DNA from 4 places in the Bradyrhizobium sp. Mp27 genome. Region 4 is predicted to be linked to each of the others. Evidence: predicted binding sites of a transcription regulator. Region 4 holds the regulator's gene; each other region holds the start of a gene.
What was found. Region 4 encodes LexA, which represses DNA repair genes until DNA is damaged. Its sites were predicted from a motif close to TGTTCNNNNTGTGTTCNG; they were not measured.

Region 1 (3,524 bases), on a different contig from region 4:
TCGCCGCAGGCAATCGTGAGCTGGTCGTCGAGCACCTCGCCGGGTGCACCGGAGCCCTTCGCCAACTCGCAGCGCAGGATTTTCACGCGCGCATTCTCGAGCTCGGCCCAGGCGCCAGGAAACGGCGACAGGCCGTGGATGTGGCGCAGCACGGCGCGCGCGGGCCTGGACCAGTCGATCCGCGCCTCGGCCTTGTCGATCTTGGCGGCGTAGGTGACACCATCCTCGCTCTGCTTCTTGAGCTGGAGCCCGCCGCGGGCGAGCGCGGCCATCGCGCGCACCATCAGATCGGCACCGAGCCGGGAGAGACGGTCATGCAGATCGACCGCGGTCATGTTGTCCGTGATCGCAAGACGCTCGGCCATGGCGACGTCGCCGGTGTCGAGGCCGACATCCATCTTCATCACCATGACGCCGCTCTCGGCATCGCCTTCCATGATCGCGCGGTTGATCGGCGCGGCGCCGCGCCAGCGCGGCAGCAGCGAAGCGTGCAGATTGTAACAGCCGAGCTTCGGCGCATCGAGGATCGCCTGCGGCAGGATCATGCCGTAGGCGACGACGACGGCGGCATCGGCGTCGAAGGCGCGAAACTCGTCGAGCGTTTCGGGCGTCTTCAGCGACTTCGGCGTCAGCACGGGCACGCCGAGCTTTCGCGCGGCTTCCTCGACCGGGGTCGGCTGAAATTGCAGACCGCGCCGCCCGCCGGGCTTGGGCGCGCGCGTATAGACCGCCGCGATCTCGTGGCCATGCGACACCAGCTCGAGCAGCGTCGGCACGGAGAAATCGGGCGTGCCCATGAAGATGAGGCGGAGGGGCATGACAAGGACTCGGTATGTTCCCTCCCCCCTTGCGGGGGAGGGCTAGGGAGAGGGGTGCCACACGACGCGCTCTCTGGGTATGAGCGCGGACCAGTTCTTCGCCCCGGTTAGACTTCCGCCTGGGCTTCCCCTCTCCCCCGCCCTCCCCCGCAAGGGGGGAGGGAGCGCATGGGAGTTCGCGGCAGTACCAGTGCTTACAAATGACTTACTCCGCGCGCTTGGCGGCTTTCTCGAACTTCTTCATCACGCGGTCACGCTTGAGTTTTGACAGATAGTCGACGAACAGCACGCCGTTGAGATGGTCGATCTCGTGCTGGATGCAGGTGGCGTAGAGGCCTTCGGCGTCCTCCTCGTGCAGCTTGCCGTCGAGGTCGGTGAAGCGCACGCGCACCTTCGCAGGCCTTTCGACCTCCTCGTAATATTCGGGGATCGAGAGGCAGCCTTCCTCGTAGACCGACAGATCCTCGGAGGAGGCGATAATTTCAGGGTTGATGAAGACACGTGGCTCCGGCTTTGTCTCGCCGTCCGGGTCAGGCTTGGCGAGGTCCATGGTGATCAGCCGCAGCGGCTGTGCGATCTGGATCGCAGCTAAGCCGATGCCGGGCGCGTCGTACATGGTCTCGAACATGTCGTCGGCAAGCTTGCGGATCTCCGTCGTGACCTTCTCGATCGGCTTGGAGACCAGACGCAGCTGCTTGTCGGGCAGGATGATGATTTCTCTGAGGGCCATGGCCGCGATTTAAGCCGCATGCCGGATGCGGTCAATGCGGCGAGGAACTCCGTTAACCCTCCGCTAACCATAAAACTTCAGGTTTCGTTAACCATAAAAATTAGGGGGCTGTTAATCATAAATGTTCGCTATTCGTTCGCGGAAGGTGTCGAATCGGCTACAAGTGCCGCCATGAACGAGATCATTTTCCTGGCTGGCGACTGGCCGGTCCGCACCATCGACGCGCTGATCGGCTTCGGCGCCCTCGTCGTCATCCTGCTGGTGGTGATTGCGGTCGTGATCGCGCGCTCGGGACGGCGCGGTGCGGAACTCGCCATGGCCAATGCCATCCGCGCGGACGAGCTCGAGGAGCGCCTCAGCCAGGTGCTGCACGCCCAGAGCGAGGCTGCCGGCCGAGCGGACGCCATGACCCAGGCGCTGGCCGGCCGCCAGGCCGACATGGGCGCGCCGTCAACGAGCGGCTGGATTCGGTGACCCATCGGGTCGGCCAGTCGATGGAACACTCGACCCGCAACACCATGGAGAGCCTGCGCGCGCTGCACGAGCGGCTCGGCATCATCGATAACGCGCACAAGAACCTCACCGACCTCACCACGCAGGTGACGACCCTGCGCGACGTGCTCGCCAACAAGCAGTCGCGCGGCGCCTTCGGCCAGGCGCGGATGGAGGCGATCGTACAGGACGGCCTGCCGAAGGGCGCCTACGAGTTCCAGTTCACGCTCTCGACCGGAAAGCGGCCGGACTGCGTGGTGTTCCTGCCCGACCAGCGGCCGCTCTGCATCGACGCAAAATTTCCGCTGGAGGCGATGACCGCGCTGCACGACGCCCGCACCGACGAGGAGAAGCGCATCGCCACGCAGCGGCTGCGCGGCGACGTGATGAAGCATGTCAGCGACATCGCCGACAAATACCTCGTCACCGGCGAGACCCAGGAGATGGCGCTGATGTTCGTGCCGTCGGAATCGGTCTATGCCGAGATCCATGACGGTTTCGACGACGTGATCCAGAAGGCCTATCGCGCCCGCGTCGTGCTGGTATCGCCTTCGCTGCTGATGCTTGCGATCCAGGTGATGCAGCAGATCATGAAGGACGCGCGCATGCGCGACGCCGCCGACCAGATCCGTACCGAAGTGATCAAGCTCGGCGACGATCTCGGCCGCCTGCGCGACCGCGTGCTGAAATTGCAGAAGCATTTTGCCGACGCGAACGAGGACGTCCGGCAGGTGCTGATCTCCGCCGACAAGATCGAGAAACGCGCAGGGCGGATCGAGGAGCTCGATTTCAGCAAGACCGATGCGCCGGAGGGACCGCATCTGGTGGCAACGGGTGCGGGCGAGCTGTTCCCGAGGAAGCTCCAGGCGGGGGAGTGACGCCGTTTCGTCATGGCCGGGCTCGTCTCGGCCATCCACGATCTCTTCAGCGATACTAAGAACGTGGATGCCCGGGACGAGCCCGGGCATGACGAGTTTTGTGGCAGAGGCAGCGCCCCCAGAATCTGCTAACACCTCCCCATGACCGCACCCGACGCGACCTCCCCTGCCAGCCCCGACACGGCCCCTACCTCCTGGCGCGACGGCCTGGCTGTGTACCTGCAACCGCGGGTGCTGATCGTGCTGTTCCTCGGCTTCTCGTCCGGGCTGCCGCTGGCGCTGTCGGGCTCGACGCTGCTGGTGTGGATGCGCGAGGCCGGGGTCGATCTCAAGACCATCGGGCTGTTTGCGCTGGTCGGCACGCCCTACACGCTGAAATTCCTGTGGGCGCCGCTGGTGGATGCGCTGCATGTGCCGCTGTTCACGCGCGCGTTCGGACGGCGGCGCGGCTGGCTGCTGTTCTCGCAGCTATTGCTGATCATCGCGATCCTGCTGCTGGCGCTCACCGATCCCGCGCGCTCGCCGTTCTACGTCGCGCTCGGCGCGCTGCTGGTCGCGACGACGTCCTCGACGCAGGACATCGTGGTCGACGCCTTCCGCGTCGAG
Region 2 (3,524 bases), on a different contig from region 4:
GGCCGGCCTTGCGCCGGCCTTTTTGTTTTCGCGCGAGGGTGCACCCAACCGTCTTGGAGTCGTGAGGCGCGCGCAAGGCGTCCGCGAATGGCTTTGGCGAGTTGGGGACGTGACATGAAGACGTGGATGCTGGCTGCGGTCAGCCTGTTCGCACTCGGCGCGGTCGCGCCGGCTACCGCCGCCGATCTACCGATTTACAAGGCGCCTGCGGCCGCCGTTCCCGTCTACGACTGGAGCGGCATCTATGCCGGCATCAACGGCGGCGGCGGCTTGGCCCATGCCTGCTGGGGCGTGACACGCGCGCTCGGCATCGCTGTCGATCCGGCCGTTGGCGAAGGCTGTCACAATGCGGGCGGTGGCACGATCGGCGGACAACTCGGCTATCGCTGGCAGAAATCGCGCTGGGTGTTCGGCATCGAGGGCCAAGGCAACTGGGCCGACTTCAAGGGCAGCAATGTCAGCGTGGCGCTGCCGCTGTTCACCAACCAGACCAAGATCGACAGCTTCGGCCTGTTCACTGGCCAGATGGGCTACGCCGTCAACAACCTGCTCTTCTATGGCAAGGCTGGCGCCGCGGTGGCGCACGACAAGTACGACACCTTCGTCCCCGGCGTCCCGGCCGCGGTGTTCAACAGCGTCAACCAGACCCGCTGGGGCTACACCATCGGCATCGGCGTGGAATGGGGCTTTGCCGAGAACTGGTCGGTCGGCGGCGAGTACAACCATGTCTTCCTCGGCCATCATAGCGCCGACTTCGCAACGCTCGTCGGCGGCTTCGCCCCGCGCACCGACCGGATCGGCCAGGATATCGACATGGGCCTGATCCGCATCAATTACCGCTGGGGCGGCCCGGTCGTCGCCAAATACTGAGACAAAGCTTCCCTCAGGAACCTCCAAGTCCTGATCATGTGCGGATTGCCCCAAATCCGCATTCAAATGCGAACGAAGGGCTGGCCTCGCGCCGGCCCTTCGCATGTTCCGGGCGCCCCGCTCCTGCCAGATGCCGCCAGCCCGCCAACAATCCGTTGACGATTCGCACACGCCACTGGAAATCCGCTCCCGTTCTTCCTACGTTCGCTGCCATACCCATCGGCGCCGATCCCGGTTCCGGGCGACGCGCGCCTTTTTTGTTGGCGCGATCGCGCACCTTTGGGATTCCTTGAGGGCAACTCGGATGGATGAAGTGATCAAGGCGAAGCGCCAACAGCAGAACGCGGGATCCAGCCTGCGCACAATTACGATCCGTGGCGCGCGCGAGCACAACCTCAAGAATGTCGACGTCGAGATCCCCCGCGACAAGCTGGTGGTGTTCACGGGGCTGTCAGGCTCCGGCAAATCCTCGCTCGCCTTCGACACCATCTATGCGGAGGGCCAGCGCCGCTACGTCGAATCGCTGTCGGCCTATGCGCGCCAGTTCCTGGAGATGATGCAGAAGCCTGACGTCGACCAGATCGACGGCCTGTCGCCGGCGATCTCGATCGAGCAGAAGACGACGTCGAAGAACCCGCGCTCGACCGTCGGCACCGTCACCGAGATCTACGACTACATGCGCCTGCTCTGGGCGCGCGTCGGCGTGCCCTACTCGCCCGCCACTGGGTTGCCGATCGAAAGCCAGACCGTCTCGCAGATGGTCGACCGCGTGCTGGCGCTGCCCGAGGGCACCCGCCTCTATCTGCTCGCCCCCGTCGTGCGCGGCCGCAAGGGCGAGTACCGCAAGGAGCTCGCCGAATGGCTCAAGAAGGGCTTTCAGCGCGTCAAGATCGACGGCACCTTCCATGAGCTCGCGGAGGCGCCGACGCTCGACAAGAAATTTCCGCACGACATCGACGTCGTGGTCGACCGCATCGTGGTGCGCGCCGACATCGGCCAGCGCCTCGCCGAAAGCTTCGAGACCGCGCTGAAGCTCGCGGAGGGGCTCGCCGTCGTCGAGTTCGCCGATGCGCCTGCAGCGGCGGCGCCCGTCGAGGAGAAGAAGAAGACCGCAAAAATTCACGACAAGAGCGGGCCCGAGCGCATCCTGTTCTCGGAAAAATTCGCTTGCCCCGTCTCCGGCTTCACGATTCCGGAGATCGAGCCGCGCCTGTTCTCGTTCAACAATCCCTACGGCGCCTGCCCGGCCTGCGGCGGCCTCGGCGTCGAGCAGCATGTCGACGAAGACCTCGTCATCCCCGACAAGGAGCTCGCCATCGGCAAGGGCGCGATCGCGCCCTGGGCCAAGTCGTCGTCGCCTTACTATATTCAGACGCTGACGGCGCTCGGCAAGCACTACAAGTTCACCGTGACCACCAAATGGAAGGATCTGCCGAAGAAGACGCAGAACGCGATCCTCCTTGGCTCGGGCGAGGATGAAATCAAGTTCTCCTACGAGGACGGCGTCCGCTCCTACGACACCAAGAAGCCGTTCGAGGGCGTCATCACCAACATCAACCGCCGCTATCGCGAGACCGAGAGCGAGTGGGCGCGCGAGGAGCTCGCAAAATATTTCCACGACGTCCCCTGCGAAGGCTGCAAGGGTTTCCGGCTGAAGCCCGAGGCGCTCTGCGTCAAGATCGGCGGCAAGCATATCGGCGAGATCTCGGAGCTGTCGGTCAGGAAGGCCGGCGAATGGTTCGAGACCGTGCCCGAAGCGCTGAACACGCAGCAGAACGAGATCGCAGGCCGCATCCTCAAGGAGATCCGCGAGCGCCTCACCTTCCTGCTCGACGTCGGCCTCAACTACCTCACCCTATCCCGCTCCTCCGGCACGCTGTCGGGCGGCGAGAGCCAGCGCATCCGCCTCGCCTCGCAGATCGGCTCGGGGCTGACGGGCGTGCTCTACGTGCTGGACGAGCCCTCGATCGGCCTGCACCAGCGCGACAATGCGCGCCTGCTCGACACCCTCAAGCGCCTGCGCGACCTCGGCAACACCGTGATCGTCGTCGAGCATGACGAGGACGCGATCCTGCTTGCCGATTACGTCCTCGACATCGGCCCCGGCGCCGGCATGCATGGCGGCAACATCGTCGCCGAAGGCACGCCCGCCGAGATCATGCGCAACCCGAAATCGCTCACCGGCAAATATCTCACCGGCGAGCTCGAGGTCGAGGTGCCGGAGCGGCGCCCGCCGAACCATCGCCGCACCATCAAGGTGGTCAACGCGCGCGGCAACAATCTCAAGAACGTCACCGCCGAAATTCCGCTCGGCCTGTTCACGGCCGTCACCGGCGTCTCCGGCGGCGGCAAGTCGACGCTGCTGATCGACACGCTCTACAAGGCCATCGCCCGCAAGCTGAACAACGCCAGCGAAGGCGCCGCCCCCCACGATCGCATCGAGGGCCTCGAGCACATCGACAAGATCATCGACATCGACCAGTCGCCGATCGGCCGCACCCCGCGCTCGAACCCCGCGACCTACACCGGCGCCTTCACGCCGATCCGCGAATGGTTCGCCGGCCTGCCGGAAGCGAAGGCGCGCGGCTACGAGCCCGGCCGCTTCTCCTTCAACGTCAAGGGCGGCCGCTGCGAGGCCTGCCAGGGCGACGGCG
Region 3 (3,524 bases), on a different contig from region 4:
ACGATCGAGCCGCGGCCGAGGTGGTAGGCGGCGCGGATGCCCGCGCGTCCGAGAATGACGCCACCGGTCGGGAAATCCGGTCCCGGAACGATGTTGATGAGTTCGTCGATGGTGAGCGCAGGGTTATCGATCAACGCGACGCAGGCATCGATGACCTCGCCGAGATTGTGCGGCGGGATGTTGGTCGCCATGCCGACCGCGATGCCGCCCGCCCCGTTGACCAGGAGGTTCGGGAACTTGGCCGGCAGGACCGACGGCTCGGTTTCGTTGTTGTCGTAGTTCGGCTGGAAGTCGACGGTGTCCTTGTCGATGTCGGCCAGCAGGGCCAACGCCGCCTTCGTCAGTCGCGCTTCGGTGTACCGATAGGCCGCCGGGGGATCACCGTCGACCGAGCCGAAATTGCCCTGGCCGTCGATGAGCGGCACGCGCATCGAGAAGTCCTGCGCCATCCGGACCATGGCGTCGTAGATCGACTGGTCGCCATGCGGATGATATTTACCGATCACGTCACCGACCACGCGCGCCGACTTGACGTACTTCTTGTCGGGCGTGTGCCCCTGCTCGTTCATCGAGTAGAGGATGCGACGATGAACCGGCTTCAACCCGTCGCGCGCATCGGGCAGCGCACGCGCCACGATCACGCTCATCGCGTAATCGAGGTAGGACTTCTTCATCTCCTCGTAGATGGAAACGGGACGAATGTCCGAGGGTTGCGCCGGCTGGTCGCCGGGCTTGTTGTCGTCGTCAGCCAAGGGGAAATCCGGTGAGATTTTATCTGGGAATCATATAGCGCATCGCCCCCCTGATAACCACCCTTGCGAGGTCTGGGGAAGCGGTTTTTCCGACTGTTTTTCCAGAGACTTACGAGCTCAGCACCACTGCCTCGAGGGAAGCCGGAATGAGCCGCCGGGAACCACGTCCTAGGCTCCGAAAATCACCCGGTGCATGATCCGTCCAGGCATGAGCGTGAACAGCCCGGCAATGACGAGCGCGCCGACGAACGTCATGATCATGATGCGCCGGTGATCGGAGACCCGATGGATGTGCGCCCGCCACACCGCGAGCGGTAGCATCACCAGCGTGAAGATCGATAGGAGATGGATCGGGCTGAACGGCCCGACCAGGCGGATCTGGTGGATCCAGAACGACGATGCCGCCACGACCGCCATGAGCCCCACCCAGATCCAGCCGATCGTCCGGTGCGGCAGCGTGCCCTTGGGGGCGGCAAACTGAACGAGGCCGAGCACGAAGGCGGCCATGGCGGCAAAGGCGTGCAGCGGGATCGCTGGAGCAGCCTCAAGCAGCGGCGCAACGCTCGTGCAGGGCCTCCGGCCGACCCATGTGAACAGGATTAACATCAAGTTAATACCATTCACATCACACCTCGTCAAAGGCTTGAGGCAGCACATGAGGCAAGCCGGGAAAAACCGAGCTTTGCCCGCCAATTGGTAAGGAGTCCTGTCGCTCTACGCGAGCAAGGTGACATCAGAGGCGAAGCGCCCCCGCCCGCCTCAGAACGGGATATCGTCGTCCATGTCGCTGTTGCGGCCACCGCCGCCGCCGGCGGCAACGGCACGGCGCGGCGCGCTGCTGACGGGACCGGAAGAGCCGAAATCGCCGCCTGGCTCGTCGCCGAAGCTGCCGCCTCCACCGCCGCCGCGGCCGTCGAGCATCGTCAGGGTCGAGTTGAAGCCCTGGAGTACGACCTCGGTGGAGTACTTCTCGGCGCCGCTCTGGTCGGTCCATTTGCGGGTCTGGAGCGCGCCCTCGATGTAAACCTTCGCGCCCTTCTTCAGGTACTGCTCGGCGACCTTGCAGAGCCCTTCATTGAAGATCACGACGCGATGCCACTCGGTCTTTTCCTTGCGCTCGCCGCTGTTCTTGTCGCGCCAGGTCTCCGAGGTGGCGATGCTCAAATTCGCGATCGGCCGCCCGTCCTGGGTGCGGCGGATTTCGGGATCCTTGCCGAGATTTCCAACCAGAATAACCTTGTTGACGCTTCCCGCCATCGCCGCTCTCCACTCCGAATGCCACTGAATTTTAGAAGGCCCGGGACGCGCCCGCGTCCTCTGCAACCTGTTGACGCGACCCTATACGCTTGCGCGGACGGATCGACCCGTCACCCCTCCACTTATCCCCACATATAGCACCCCTGGCCGGTTCGTTCCAGATTTGTTCTTATGACTCCCCTCACCTTGTTGCGTTGGCAAGACGGCACCGCGCTGCACCAAGACGGCCTGCGCCAAATGGAATTTCCCCGAATTCCTGAGGACGGCGAAACAGCTTAACATTCATCAAGTTAGAAGCAGTTCAGATGCCGCCCGACTGTTGCATTCCGGAGACGGACTCCGCCTCCCGCCTAAGCTACGCTTGCCGCGGAATTAGATTCTTATAGGCGTCGCGCCTGATCAGCCGCTTCGGGGACTTCGAAAAGCGGTCAGAAACTGGGGGGACTGCAATGAATAAGATTTTGATTGGTACTATTGGTGCAATCGCGTTGGGGCTGTCGGCTCCCGCAAGCGCGGCAGATCTCGCTGCGCGTCCCTACACCAAGGCTCCGGCACCGATGATCGCGACCATCTACGACTGGAGCGGCTTCTACATCGGTATCAACGGCGGCGGCGGCACCAGCCACAAGTGCTGGGACGTCGATATCGGCGGTGGCGTTCTCGTAGGCGAAGGCTGCCACAACGCGACCGGCGGCACGGTCGGCGGCCAGGTCGGCTACCGCTGGCAGTCAGCCAACTGGGTGTTCGGCTTCGAAGGCCAGGGCAACTGGGCCGATTTCTCGGGTGACAATATCAGTGCGATCAGCGGCCTGCGCGATCGTTCGAAGATCAACGCCTTCGGCCTGATTACCGGTCAGGTCGGTTACGCCTGGAACAACGTCCTGGTCTACGTGAAGGGCGGCGGCGCCGTCGTCGGCGATCGCTACCGCAGCTTCGACGTCGCCAGCGGCCTCGAGTTCGACCGGGCCAACGAGACCCGTTGGGGCGGCACCGTGGGTGCGGGCGTCGAGTTCGGATTCGCCCCGAACTGGACCGTGGGCTTCGAGTACGACCACATCTTCCTCGGCAACCGCACCATCGGCTTCACCGGATCCGGCAATTTCGCCCCGCTCGGCGTCGCCACTCGCTCCGATCGCATCAGCCAGGATGTCGATATCGGCCTCGTCCGCGTGAACTACCGCTGGGGCGGCCCCATGATCGCAAGATACTGATATCCCTCTGAGATCGCTTGGAAATCAAAGGCCGGCCTGCGCCGGCCTTTTTGCGTGGGCAACCGGAATTATAGGTCAGCCACCGTTACGTTTTGCGATTATTGTGGCTTTTGGGAGACACAACTTGCGGCTTTGCTGGTGTAAGCACGACATCAGTTGGACCACGGCGTCCGATGTCCTTCCGAACGCACGGAAGGCAAAAACAGAAACCGGGACTGGGATTAGTTTGAAAATGAAGAAGGTTTTGTTGGCTTCGGCCTGTTTGTTCGCTCTCGCTGCTCCGGCTTCGGCCGCTGATCTCGCG
Region 4 (3,524 bases):
ATTCCAGCCGCATGCGCGTGCGGTCAGGCACCCAGAGTTCAACGACGCGAATGAAGGTCTTCATCGAACGTGTCCGCCGTCTCAAGCCGCACCAAGCATCGGCCATTTGGCTGCGGAACGGACGTTCAAAATTCAGGCAGGGCAGCGCAAACTTCGTGCGGTGGGAGGCGCAACGGCGTGGTCCGCCCGATGGCGTTTCGCGGGGCACGAACACCACCATCTCGCCGGCCTCGGCCGGCGATGGCGATTTTCAATCCTGGCCCGACCTGCCGGTCGGAAATGGCGATGTCAGCCGATCGGCAGGCGGGTGATGGTCGGCCGGCTGTCGGTGATGATCTGCGGCTTGTGCTCGCGCTCGCCGAGCGGCTGAGTCACCGGTAGTTGCAGCACGGTCGCGCGCTGGCCTTCGACCAGCTGCGTCACCAGCACGGATTTGCCGTCGGGGAATTCGATCGCATCATGATGGCGATCGGGAATGTGCGGATCGATCTTGCCGAACTTGCCGACGCGCGAATTGACGGTGCGCGTCCAGATCCAGCGATTGTCGTAGCGGACGTTGTCGGCGAAGGCGAGCTCCGTTCCCGGGAGCAGGCAGACCGCGACGGTCGGATCGGCTGCGGAGGCAAAGCCGCGCGTCGAGGTGCCGCGGAAGGTTGTCGTGACGATCGTCTCGCCGACTTCGGCGGGACGCGACGCGACGGCATGCAGGCTGTAGTCACACATCGGGTGCTCCTCATGCAGGGATAGCGACCCACGTCTCTTAATCGAGGCGCAGGCCTCTATCAGAGTGGAAATAGGAAAGGTTCTGCCCGGTTGTAGGCAAATCTACGGCTCGCCGCCGCAGGCCGCAATCACATTAACTTTCCCGAAACCGCCAGGAACAAAGGCCGCCCCTTTGCATTCTGCAGGCGCGTGTCAGCGCCCCGCAGGCGCCGACCAGCCGGAATATTGCCAAGCCGGCCGCGACGGTCGGTCGACGGCGTCGCGGGCCTTGCGGACTTGCTCGCTTACGGCGGTGTCCTTGCGGACATGGGGCCGGGATTGCGCGGCCAAGGCTTGCGCGGCCAAGGCTTGCGACGCTGATGCTGCGATCAGCGCCACAGCAACTGTGCTCAGAACGATCCGGCGCATGACTTCTCCTCGAACCTGAAGGCCGCGAAGCAGGGCTGCTTCGTGCGGCGTGCCGAGGATTTACCGCTGGAGGAGGGGCCGGATAATCTGCGCGAAACCAGAAAGACTATCCAGCGGAAGCGGACAATCGTCCGCTCCAATCTCGGATCGGCGATGCCGATCGAAAGCGCGCGGGGCGCGAAATGACGGATACCGGCACGTCCGGTATCAGTACTTCCGGTACAGCCCGATCAGCTTGCCCTGGATCTTCACCCGGTTGGGCGGCAGGATGCGGACCTCATAGGCCGCATTGGCGGGCTCGAGCGCGATCGAGGCGCCGCGGCGGCGGAAGCGCTTCAGGGTTGCTTCCTCGTCGTCGATCAGCGCCACCACGATATCGCCGGTATCGGCGCTCTCGTTGCGCTGGATCAGCGCCATGTCGCCGTCGAGAATGCCGGCCTCGACCATGGAATCGCCGCGCACTTCGAGCGCGTAATGTTCGCCCGAGCCGAGCATGTCAGGCGGTACGCTGATGGTGTGGCTGCGGGTCTGCAAGGCCTCGATCGGCGTACCGGCCGCGATGCGGCCCATCACGGGGACCGCGACGGGGCGCTCGCCCTCGTCCGCCGGCGGGCTCGAAGTCGTGCGGACCTTGCCGAGATTGCCTTCGATGACGCTCGGCGTGAAGCCACGGCGGCTGCCGGCAGCGGCCTGAAGCTCGGGCAGCTTGATCACCTCGATGGCGCGGGCCCGGTTGGGCAGGCGCCGGATGAAGCCGCGCTCCTCGAGCGCAGTGATCAGGCGATGGATGCCCGATTTCGACCGCAGGTCGAGCGCGTCCTTCATCTCATCGAAGGAGGGCGGCACGCCGCTTTCCTTCAGCCGTTCGCTGATGAACCGCAGGAGCTCGTATTGTTTGCGCGTTAACATCTCGACCAAAATCCCCCGGTTGATGTCGTTCGATTCCGAGACGCTGAATTCAGCAGTAAGCCGCTACATTCTCGAAACAAATCATGAACGGACACTATATGTTCGATACATGTTCCGCAACTGCTTAATTTACCGTGAACGCGACAAAGTTCGCGGAACGCACGCGAACGAAGCGCTCAGACGGGCAGCCGCAAGACCTCGCAAGGCGTGCCGGCTTCAGCCTTCGGCGCGAATGGCGCGCGCACGAGAAGTGCCTGTGCCGCAGCGAGATTCGCAAGCAGCGAGGAATCCTGGTGATTGACCGGAAGGGCGAGGAGCGTGCCGTCGTCGCGCAGCTCGAGGCGCGCGCGCAGATAATCCTCGCGCTGGTCGTTGGCGCCGACATCGCGGCCGAGCACCGCGCGTTCGCGGCGGTGATGAATCATCGAACGGCCCGAAAGCGCGCGAATCAACGGCACCATGAACAGGAAGCCGCAAACGTAGGATGACACGGGATTGCCAGGCAGGCCGATCACGCGCATCGCGCCGAGCCGCCCGTTCATCATGGGCTTGCCTGGCCGCATCGCGATCTTCCAGAACGCCATCGAGATACCTTCGTCCCTCAGCGCCTGCTGGACCAGATCGTGGTCGCCGACAGAGGCGCCGCCGGTCGTGATCAGGATGTCGGCGCCACTCTCCCGCGCGCGGCCGATGCCGGCCGTGGTGGCCTCAAGCGTATCGGCGGCAACGCCGAGGTCGATGGTATCGGCGCCCTCGCTGCGGGCGAGCGCGTGCAGGGCGTAGCCGTTGGAATAGACGATCTGGCCGGGACCGGGCGTGGTGCCCGGCATCACCAACTCGTCGCCGGTCGCGAGGATCGCGACCTTCGGGCGTCGCCGGACTGGCAGTTGCGGGTAATTCATGCCGGCGGCGAGCGCGAGGTCGCGCTCGGAGAGCCGGGCTCCCTTGCGCAGCAGCACGTCGCCTTCCGAGAAGTCGACGCCGGCGGGGCGGATGTGCCGCCCCGTTACGGCGGCTTCCTTGATGGTGATGCGCTTGCTGTCCGCGATCGTGTCCTCCTGGATCACGACCGCATCAGCGCCATCGGGAACGACACCGCCGGTGAAGATACGCACGGCCTCGCCGGCGCCGACCGATCCCGCAAACGGGCGGCCCGCCGCGACCTCGCCGATCAGGGTGAGCTGGGAGTTGATCTTCGCCGCATCGACCGCGCGCACCGCATAGCCGTCCATTGCCGACATCGCCTGCGGCGGCTGCGTGCGCCGCGCGGCGACGTCGCGCGCGAGCACGCGGTGGAAGGCTGCGTCGAGCGCGATCATCTCTTCAGGCAGCGGCTCTGCGCCCGCCAGCACCGCGGCGAGCGCGTCGGAAACCGGCATCAGGGCCACGGGTGAAAACTCCTGCTGGGCCCGTTCGGGCAAATCGGCGGCGAGAGTTCTAGCCGAGTGCAGGCGCAGAGGCAAAACAGTGGCCGCGCAGGATGA

Region 1: def (peptide deformylase) is a predicted target of LexA. The motif match lies at 1,671-1,688, and genes of this name have one in related genera.
Region 2: uvrA (excinuclease ABC subunit UvrA) is a predicted target of LexA. The motif match lies at 1,061-1,078, and genes of this name have one in related genera.
Region 3: QJT78_RS32170 (single-stranded DNA-binding protein) is a predicted target of LexA. The motif match lies at 2,163-2,180, and genes of this name have one in related genera.

Annotation. Positions count from the first base shown of each region.
Region 1 covers NZ_JASAUS010000016.1:69,147-72,670, forward strand. Annotated here, with positions in the region: gene fmt (methionyl-tRNA formyltransferase) at 1-818, opposite strand, end outside; gene def (peptide deformylase) at 1,024-1,548, opposite strand; partial or broken gene rmuC (DNA recombination protein RmuC) at 1,720-2,918, shown strand; gene QJT78_RS12280 (MFS transporter) at 3,060-3,524, shown strand, end outside.
Region 2 covers NZ_JASAUS010000085.1:5,218-8,741, reverse strand. Annotated here, with positions in the region: gene QJT78_RS32150 (outer membrane beta-barrel protein) at 115-870, shown strand; gene uvrA (excinuclease ABC subunit UvrA) at 1,175-3,524, shown strand, end outside.
Region 3 covers NZ_JASAUS010000085.1:10,371-13,894, reverse strand. Annotated here, with positions in the region: gene gyrA (DNA gyrase subunit A) at 1-752, opposite strand, end outside; gene QJT78_RS32175 (DUF2306 domain-containing protein) at 921-1,358, opposite strand; gene QJT78_RS32170 (single-stranded DNA-binding protein) at 1,512-2,009, opposite strand; gene QJT78_RS32165 (outer membrane beta-barrel protein) at 2,459-3,220, shown strand; gene QJT78_RS32160 (outer membrane protein) at 3,453-3,524, shown strand, end outside.
Region 4 covers NZ_JASAUS010000033.1:58,842-62,365, reverse strand. Annotated here, with positions in the region: gene QJT78_RS18845 (GAF domain-containing protein) at 1-64, opposite strand, end outside; gene QJT78_RS18840 (hypothetical protein) at 51-311, shown strand; gene QJT78_RS18835 (hypothetical protein) at 289-723, opposite strand; gene QJT78_RS18830 (hypothetical protein) at 916-1,131, opposite strand; gene lexA (transcriptional repressor LexA) at 1,339-2,040, opposite strand; gene glp (gephyrin-like molybdotransferase Glp) at 2,217-3,428, opposite strand.